One region of the Paenibacillus glucanolyticus genome, then DNA from elsewhere that is predicted to be linked to it. Evidence: riboswitches for the same ligand, from Rfam matches in the RefSeq annotation. Region 1 holds a riboswitch; the other holds the start of a gene.
The links. A riboswitch is a leader RNA that binds a small molecule or an ion and turns the genes downstream of it on or off. The one in region 1 is predicted to bind ZMP and ZTP.

Region 1 (4,873 bases):
AGTCGCCAGCATCGGATCAATCACGATTAATTCGCGCTCCGTAACGTCTGTTGGAAGTTTCGTGTAATATTCGACAGGCTGGAGCGTTTCCGGGTCACGGAACAATCCGACATGGCCTACCTTTGCTGCGGGGAGCAGTTTTACAACCCCGTCCAGCATACCCAGGCCAGCACGCAGGATCGGCACCAGACCGAGCATTCTGCCGGAAATGACTTTCCCCTGCGTTTCCGCTACCGGCGTCTGCACGGATATCGACTCAAGAGGAACCTCCCGTGTAATCTCATAAGCCATCAAAGTCGCGACTTCGTCTACTAATTCGCGAAAATCTTTGGTGTTAGTCCGCATATCGCGGATAAATGTAAGTTTGTGTTGAATCAACGGGTGATCACAAATCACCAATTTTCCCATGTCAGGTCCCTCCGGTTTGAATGCAAATGTTATTTCAATATGGGCATAAATCGTTGTGAGCTCCATAAATCCTGTCTATTATATCATTCCCTCTAGTCAATTGACACCTGCACCGGTCATGTTTATTTCCCGCTTGTTTCGACCTTGTGACGGGACCGCCACCGGCTAGACCTAGGTTTTCCATTTTCGCCTATATTGATGCTATCCGCAGTCGCTGACTGGAAAAATATGAGCAAAGCAATCTGGCCAGAATGTTTATAGCTCTGAAAAGGACCCCACCTGCATCAGGCGGGGTCCTCTTATCATAAGCCTCTGGAACGGACTAAACTGTGATTAATATTTCATTTCGGCATAGAGAGGGTATTGATCTGTAAGTTCAGCCACCATACGGCCTGCTTGTTCAAGGGTCGCCTCGTCTTTAGGCTGCTTCAATGTCATGGCAATAACCTTCGCGATGGTAACCATCGCCTTCTCATCCATGCCGCGGGAAGTTACCGCAGGCGTACCGATGCGAATACCGCTCGTTACAAACGGACTCGTCGGATCGAACGGGATGGCGTTCTTGTTCACGGTGATGCCGATGGAATCCAGCACCTTCTCCGCGTCCTTGCCTGTGATATCCAGATTGCGGGTATCAATCAGCATCAGATGGTTATCGGTTCCGCCGGAAACGATGTTCAGCCCTTCCTCGATCAGGGTATCGGCCAGAACTTTTGCGTTCTTCACCACATGCTCCGCATAGGTCTTGAAGGACGGATCCAATGCTTCACCAAGGGCCACAGCCTTGGAAGCAATGACATGCATCAGCGGTCCGCCCTGGGAACCCGGGAATACCGCTTTATCGATCGCTTGTGCCCAAGCTTTTTTGCACAGAATCATACCGCCGCGAGGCCCGCGAAGCGTCTTATGCGTTGTGGTGGTAACAAAATGAGCATGTGGAACCGGACTCGGATGAAGACCCGCCGCAACAAGACCTGCAATATGAGCCATATCGACCATGAATAACGCACCAACGTCGTTCGCGATGGCCGCAAGTTTTTCAAAATCAATGATACGTGGGTAGGCACTTGCTCCGGCCACGATCATGCGAGGACGATGCTTGAAGGCCGCTTTGCGAACTTCATCGTAATCGATCAGGAACGTATCTTCTTGCACGCCGTAAGCAACGAAGTTGTACAGAAGGCCCGAAGCGTTAACAGGACTTCCGTGAGTCAAATGGCCGCCATGAGCGAGGTTCATGCCAAGAACGGTATCTCCAGGCTTGAGCGCAGCCAAATACACCGCCATGTTCGCTTGTGCACCGGAATGCGGCTGCACGTTCACATGCTCGGCACCGAACAATTCCTTGGCACGGTCACGGGCGATATCCTCCACGATATCCACACGCTCACAACCACCGTAGTAGCGTTTGCCAGGGTAGCCTTCCGCATATTTATTCGTCAGCACGGTCCCCATTGCTTCCATAACCGCTTCGCTGACAATATTCTCCGAGGCGATCAGCTCAATATTGCTGCGTTGACGCTTCAGTTCCAAATCCATTGCTTCCAGTACAGCCGGGTCATTCTTCCGCAAATGTTCCATCATGTTCATATCCTCCCATAATCCATCGTTATTTTGGTTGCCAAATTAAAACTACAGATATAACAAATAACAAAAAAGCGAGCTTTCATTCGAATCAATCGCACTGCGCCCCATCATCCTTCTGCACGAACCGGTACACCGCACGCTCCCCGCCAATCAGCTTCGGCCGGGTATAGGCAGCCGTAACGCGAGCCTCACCAACATAACGCACGCTTGGCCGGAAAGGTACCGCCACTCGCCGCAAATGCATGCCGATCAGCGTCTCGCCAATATCGACTCCTGCATGAGCTTCAATGGATTCCGCAAGGCAAGGCTCCTTCATGCTGCGGTAGGCCGCCGAAGCCATAGATCCGCCTGCTCCCGGTATGGGAACAGCCGCCACTTCCGTCAAGCGCAGCCGCTCAAGCAGATCGCGCTCCATGACAAGTGCACGGTTCAAATGCTCACAGCATTGATAGGCCACAGCAAAACCGAACTCCGCTTGAACTTCGGCGATGCCTTGGAGAAGCTGCTGCGCAGTCTCAAGTGCGCCGCCTGTACCGATCCGGCGGCCGACCACTTCGCTGGTGCTGGCCCCGATGACCAGAACTTTACCCGGGCCCAAAACAGCCGCTTCGGCCAGTTCGCGGACAACGCCCGCTGTCTGTTCATTCAAGGAAATCTTGGAGATGTCCGTCATGTCACAGTCCTCCCGATGTTTTTTTCACAGAAGCACTTCATTTCCTCATCACGATAAGCCGCGATGAATAACATACTGATCGACACGAACTATCGCAATCCGTTCTTCAGGTAACGCTCCTCGATGGCTTTGATCTTGTTCACTCGGCCGACATGGCGTTCGCCTTGGCTGAAATCCGTTGTCAGCCATGCGCTTACGATCTCTGCTGCAAGTCCGGGACCGACTACGCGTTCACCCAGTGCAATCACATTGCTGTCATTATGTTCGCGCGTCGCTTTTGCCGAGAACACATCATGGGTCAGCGCGCAGCGGATACCGGGCACCTTGTTGGCCGCGATACTCATGCCAATCCCTGTACCGCAGATCAGAATCCCGCGATCCGCTTCACCCGAGACCACCTTCTCGCACACCGGAAGCGCATAATCGGGATAATCCACAGAATCGGAGCAGCCGCAGCCAAGATCCTCCACCTCATGTCCCAGACCCCGAATGACCTCCACGATCTCCTCTTTCAGACGAATGCCGGCATGATCCGTACCCAATGCGATTTTCATCTATGAAAAACCCCCTCGTATGTTCGCTTTTGCGTTTTAGCTTGTTCCATTATAACTCAAATTCCGCGCAAAAGACGAAAAAAGAGCAGTCGGCGCACGTGTTGTGCTCCAAATGCTCTTTGCCCAGGCGACCGGCCGTATATTCCGATGCTCCACCGTGGTTTCATCCACTTCGTCGCCAGTTACACCGGATCCTTTGTTTTTCACCTTCATCTTAAATCAATACGGGGTGAAAGGCAAGCGGCTTTTTAGCCCAATTATACGCTCGCTTCTAAACACAAAAGGGGTCGCCCTATTTATGCCGCTCGGACTCCAGCTTGTCCAACAATCGGAATAACGCCGTCCGAATCTCGGCCGCTGTCGCTTCGTATTCTTCCCGCGAACCGCCGAACGGATCGGAAATATCAAAGCTCGGAATGCGCTGACGCAGCTCAATCAGGCGTTCCCGATCGCTGTCACTTACATCCCTTCCGAGAGATCGGGCCAGTTCCAGCGTTGCATACAGGCTATCCTGCTCCTGCAGATCTTCGAGCACCCTGCGGTCATCCTCAACGAATTCCTTCAGCGTGTGCATCTTGTCTGCCGCATGCGGAAACTGACGAATGGCATACTGCTTATGCGACTGGGTCAACGTAAGAATCAGATCTGCCCACTCTACCAGTTGCGCCGTCAGAGGTTTGGACACCAAGCGGTCCTGGATATCCTGATCCCGAAGTATCGATTCCGCGTGATGGGACACCGGCATTCCATCCACGGCCGATACACCTGCCGAACGAATCTCCAGCGGAGTTCCCCGCTGCTTGGACAGCTTCCGCAGCATCCCTTCAGCCATTGGACTGCGGCAAGTATTTCCCGTGCAAACAAACAGTATATTTTTCACAGTCCCGTTCCTCCTGTTAGTAGGTTCTTTGGGGATATTGTATCAAATATTGCGTTAAATGATAAACATGATGCCGAAGATGACCAAAATGAGTCCTCCGAGCATCTCGCCATACTCCCCCAGCTTATCGCTTACCTGGCGACCCAGCAGCAAGCCGAGAATCGACATCAAGCCGCCCACGATACCGAAAGAGACCACAATCAACCAAACATCATCCACGAACATGCCAAGCGAAACCCCCACCGAGAACGAATCGATGCTGACGCTGAGGGAAAACAGCAGCATGGCCAAAAAGGCGGTTGGATGAATTCGCTGGCCTTCTCCGCCACGCAAGGCATTATAAATCATATGTCCACCCAGCAGGAGCAGCAGCCCACCGGCTGCAAGCCCTGTAACGTGGCCCAATAATATTCCCACATAATGGCCAGCAAATAAACCCAGCAGGGGCATTAGCATATGAAACAGCGCAATCATGAAACTAATGCCCAGCATATAGCCAAGGCGCATGCCGCTTCTCATCCCGACTCCGATTCCAAGCGAAAATGCGTCTAGCCCGAGTGCAACCGCCATCAGCAGAATCGCCGCAAGCTGTCCCGATTGGACAGACGCCTCCAACATGCTCATTCCCCCAAGTCCCATGGTCTTGTACACCATATGCGGACAAGGGTTAAATGATTCCAAAACCGTTTATTCGACTGGGGAATCCCGGCAAAGCCTCCCCTTCCTCTTGCATATTACGAGAAAGGATTGAGAGAATCACTCACAAACTGG
Region 2 (4,873 bases), 2.3 Mb from region 1:
AGGGGATGCTCGCAATCACACACCTCTCCGGTATCACCCCCAAGAGCGTGCCACAGCATACCGAATGCAATGAATAGAAGCGGGACCGGACAGAGCAGCAGCAGGGTCTGCATGTGTGGAGCCAGGTAATAATGAAGAGACTCTGTAGCATTCAGATGCATGATATAGAAGGCAAGAGCTGCAATGAGCAGCGACCGAAGCACATAATGGCCCCGTATAGCCAAGCTGGAAATCATCGTTTACATCAGCCTCCTCCCCAATTAGCTAACCTCGAAACAGAGCATCAACGGCTATAGAGCCGATAAAGACCAGCGTGATAACCAGCAGGCTTAGACCGATTACGAATTTGGTCTTGAACGTAGCGGACAGCATAAGCAAGCTTTTGAAATCCAGCATCGGGCCGAGAACAAGAAAGGAAACCAGTGGACCGACCGAAAAGCTGTGCGTGAACGCAGACGCGACAAAGGCATCCGAAGTCGAGCAGAGCGACAATATAAACGCAAACCCCATCATGAACAGATATGAGGCGGCAGGACCGTTTCCTAATGCCAACAATTCATCCCTTGGAATGAAGGATTGGATACAGGCGGTCAAGAACGCGCCAAGAACCAGATACTTGGTCATTTCAATTAATTCGTCTCCGGCGTGAACAAACATGCTCCTCCATGTTTTAGGGTGCTCATGCATTTTCCGTCCCCCATTGACGGAGCCCTGTTCGGTAAACTCCTGAAAGGATCGCTTGAGCGGATTATGTTTGGAGAATACATATACGATTAAACCTATCGTCACGGCAACGGCCAATGCTAGTCCCATCCGGCCGATCACCACTTCGGGATGCGAGCGGAAGGCCATGATGGTTGCGGCGAACACGACCGGATTCAGTATGGGGCCGCTGAGGATAAAGGTGACAGCGATGTAGGCAGGCATCCCTTTTAACATCAACCTTCGGACGACCGGTATCATCCCGCATTCACATATGGGAAGCACGATGCCCAGCATGGAAGCAAACAAGACGCCGATGAGCGGATTTTTGGGTATAAGACGGCGCACCCATTGCTCTTTTACAAACATTTGCAGAAGTGACGAGAGCAGCACGCCTAGCAAAACAAAAGGTAGCGCCTCAAGGAAGATGCCAGTAAAAATGGTTTTGACCTGCTGCATGTCAAGGATTTCGACGAGCCTGGAACCAGAACCATTTTGCAGCCATATCGTTAAGACCGGAATCACGAAGACAAGCGGCAGGATGAAGGGCAGCATTTTGAATACAACGGGATGTTTCATCAAGTCCTCCTGAAGCGAAATGTTCTTAGCACATTCTATGCTTGGACAATCGGCAACATACGTGTTTTTAATAATTTAATCAAAAAGATTACGATTTGGAACAGGCGCATCATCCTGGTAGCGTGAAGTCCAAAGTCATGGTATATTAAAAAAAGTTATCTATGTGTTACTGGCGTAACTTGGGTCACCAAGAGGGAGCACATAGGATCATATGCCGTACGCCTGGGCAAGAGGTAAGGAGACAGAGATGTCGCCTTGCCTCTTTATGTTTATTACAATAACAATGGCGAAGGAGCGGATGTGCAATGAGTAAGGAACCTTTGATTTTGGATGGAAAGCTGGTATCCGACGATATCAAGGCCAAGCTGGCCGTGAAGGTGCAGGAGCTTAAGGAGAAAGGGGTAACCCCATGTCTGGCAACGATATTGGTAGGAGAAGATCCGGCTTCGGCAACCTATGTGCGAATGAAGGGAAATGCCTGTGAGCGGCTTGGAATTATATCCAAAAAAGTGGTGCTAGACGAGTCGACAACAACGGAGGAACTGATGGCTGCCATTCAAGAGCTGAATGAGGATCCCAATGTTCACGGCATTCTGCTGCAGCATCCGGTACCCCATCATATCGATGAACGAGCGGCTTTTGATACCATCCGTATTGAAAAAGATGTGGACGGGGTCACCACGCTTGGGTTCTCGCAAAATGCGTTTGGTTTTGCCGAATATCCTTCCTGTACGCCTGCGGCGATACTTGCGATTATGGATTATTACAACCTGCCGATTGAAGGGAAACATGCCGTCATTGTTGGACGCAGTCCGATTCTCGGCAAGCCGGTATCGATGATGCTGCTGAATCGCAATGCTACGGTTACGATCTGTCATTCGAGAACGAAGGATCTCGCCAATATTGTCTCGCAGGCGGATATTGTTGTTGCTGCCGTAGGCAAACCCAATTTTATTCAAGGGAACTGGATCAAGCCGGGGGCCGTTGTATTGGATGCAGGCTATAACAAAGGGAATATCGGTGACTGCGATTATGAAGCTTGCGCGGAGGCTGCTTCCGCGATTACGCCGGTACCTGCCGGCGTGGGTCCTGTTACGATTGCTACGCTGCTGAAGCATACCGTAGAATCGGCTGAGCGAACCGTGCAAGTCTAAGGGGAAAGCCATAGACCATCTGCATGTTAAGTAAAGGGGAACCAAGAATAATCCCCTTCGAATCGCTTTATCCACGCCAAAGTTTGGATCTTAGAGAGGTATGGTCTATAAAATGATAGGCCCTAGGCCTGCAATTTCACGGACGCCCGGAGGTCATGGTATAGTTAGAGAAATGCGAAATCGAAGGGGAGAGCTTCATGCATACACGAATCAAAGCCTGTTGTGCGGCTCCGGTGATCAGTGAATGAAGAACACGATCGCCGATATCGCTCACAAAGCCGGAGTTGCCAAAAGCACGGTCTCCCGTTTCTTAAACGGAGGATCCGTAAGCCATGCGACACGCCGAAAGATTGAGCAGGTCATTCAGGAAACCGGCTATATTCCGAATTCTTTTGCACAGAGCTTAAAAGCGAAAAAAACCAGTATGATCGGCACCATTATGCCGCGTCTGGACTCATTTTCCGCATCGCAGACCGTGGCCGGAATGGACGAAGAACTAAGGGAACACGGATATCAGCTTCTCATCATTAATGCAAGCCAGGATTTATCCCGAGAGATTGAGGCGCTGTATGACCTCGCCAGACAAAAAATATCAGGGATCATTCTATTCGCCACACAGGTGACGGAGACGCATCTTGCCGCGATTAAAGAGATCGGCATTCCCGTTCTTCTGCTCGGACAACAGCACAAGGATGTTCACAGCATGATTTATAACGACTATGCCGCAGGCTATGACATGGGGCGTTATGTACTGTCCAAGGGACATCGTAACATAGCTTATATTGGTGTTACGGAAAAAGACGTTGCGGTTGGGGTCAAACGAAAGGAAGGGTTTCTGAAAGCGGTGAGCGAGCATGTTGGTGTGGAAGTGAATCTCGATCTCTATGAAAGTGGATTTAAAATGTCAGATGGCGTTCAGACCGCGTTGACGATTTTCCAATCTAATCGAACGCTGCCAACGGCGGTGGTCTGCGCCACGGACAACATCGCGCTTGGCGTGATGAAAGCTGCGCATATGAAGGGCATTCAAATTCCCAGCGAACTCTCCGTTACCGGATTTGGCGGATACGATGTAACCGAGGTGATTCACCCCGGATTGACCACGGTTAAATATGGATATTTTCAAGCGGGGCACCTCGCTGCACAGCATATTATCAAGCTGGTCAACGACGAGCCTGCGGATCTCCTGACGGTCATGAATTGCGAGATGATTCATCGGGAAAGCGTTGACAATCTGAATTAGTTATTTTATACTAAAAAACGGAACCGGTTCCAAATCGGGCGTTTGCTGCTTGTATTGGAACTGAGTTCATTATTTTTACACTTGATTGGAACCGGTTCCACTATGATTGGTTTTGTTCACGTACACGTGCAGCACGTCTGTTTGATTCTTTAGTTAGCCCATTTATAAGGAGAAGAGATATGGACAGAGAACTGAAATACCGCCGCCTGGATCAGGCTTCTCCCGAAGAGATTGCTTCATTAAGGAGGCAGGCGAGACGAAGCGAATGGAGACAGACGTTTCACATACAGCCCGTCATGGGGTTGATGAATGATCCCAACGGATTTTCTTATTATAACGGGGAATATCACTTGTTTTATCAATGGTTTCCTTTGGGGACGTTTCATGGCTTGAAATATTGGTATCATACTTCCTCGAAGGATCTGGTGCATTGGCATAACAAAGGCATCGCCATTGAACCAGGGCAGCTGTTTGATGCTTATGGCGCATATTCAGGCAGCGGGATCGTGAAAGACAACAAACTGTATCTGTTATATACCGGGAATGCCCGGGACGAGGAATGGAACAGGCAATCTTATCAATGCATGGCTGTGATGGACCGCGACGGATCGATCACGAAGCTTGATAAGCCGCTGATCGATCATGTGCCGGACGGATATACCGAACACTTCCGGGATCCGAAAGTATGGAAAGACCAAGACAAATACCGGTTCGTCATCGGCGCCCAAAGGGTTGATCAGACCGGTTCGGCAGTCATCTACGAATCTTCGGATTTGCTGTCTTGGGAATTCAAAGGGGAGATTCAAACCCGTCTTGAGCATTTCGGCTATATGTGGGAATGCCCTGACTATTTTGAACTGGAAGGCCAAGGGGTGCTGCTGTTTTCACCACAAGGGCTGCTTCCGGAGGATGACCATTTTCAAAACATATATCAATCCGGCTATATTTCAGGTAAACCGCTGAAGAGGGATACGCTGGAGTTGGATCACGGCTCCTTTTGCGAGCTGGACAGAGGTTTTGATTTCTACGCGCCGCAGACCATGCTGGATGAGAAAGACCGGCGCATCATGGTGGGCTGGATGGGTTTGCCGGATATCGGGTATCCCACCGACTCGCATGGCTGGGCCCATTGTTTGACGCTTCCTCGTATGCTTACGTTCCGTGAAGGCAGGTTGAATCAACAGCCGGTCCCCGA

Region 2: linked by a shared signal. The riboswitch ahead of WDY75_RS13335 (bifunctional 5,10-methylenetetrahydrofolate dehydrogenase/5,10-methenyltetrahydrofolate cyclohydrolase) and the one ahead of rpiB (ribose 5-phosphate isomerase B) in region 1 are both predicted to bind ZMP and ZTP.

The regions. Positions count from the first base shown of each region.
Region 1 is NZ_CP147845.1:462,914-467,786, reverse strand. It holds gene upp (uracil phosphoribosyltransferase) at 1-408, opposite strand, end outside; gene glyA (serine hydroxymethyltransferase) at 742-1,992, opposite strand; gene WDY75_RS02150 (TIGR01440 family protein) at 2,084-2,668, opposite strand; gene rpiB (ribose 5-phosphate isomerase B) at 2,758-3,222, opposite strand; ZMP/ZTP riboswitch at 3,337-3,418, opposite strand; gene WDY75_RS02140 (low molecular weight protein arginine phosphatase) at 3,515-4,102, opposite strand; gene WDY75_RS02135 (manganese efflux pump MntP family protein) at 4,157-4,720, opposite strand.
Region 2 is NZ_CP147845.1:2,761,061-2,765,933, forward strand. It holds gene WDY75_RS13325 (TIGR03943 family putative permease subunit) at 1-236, opposite strand, end outside; gene WDY75_RS13330 (permease) at 265-1,281, opposite strand; ZMP/ZTP riboswitch at 1,437-1,516, shown strand; gene WDY75_RS13335 (bifunctional 5,10-methylenetetrahydrofolate dehydrogenase/5,10-methenyltetrahydrofolate cyclohydrolase) at 1,587-2,435, shown strand; gene WDY75_RS13340 (LacI family DNA-binding transcriptional regulator) at 2,680-3,678, shown strand; gene WDY75_RS13345 (sucrose-6-phosphate hydrolase) at 3,858-4,873, shown strand, end outside.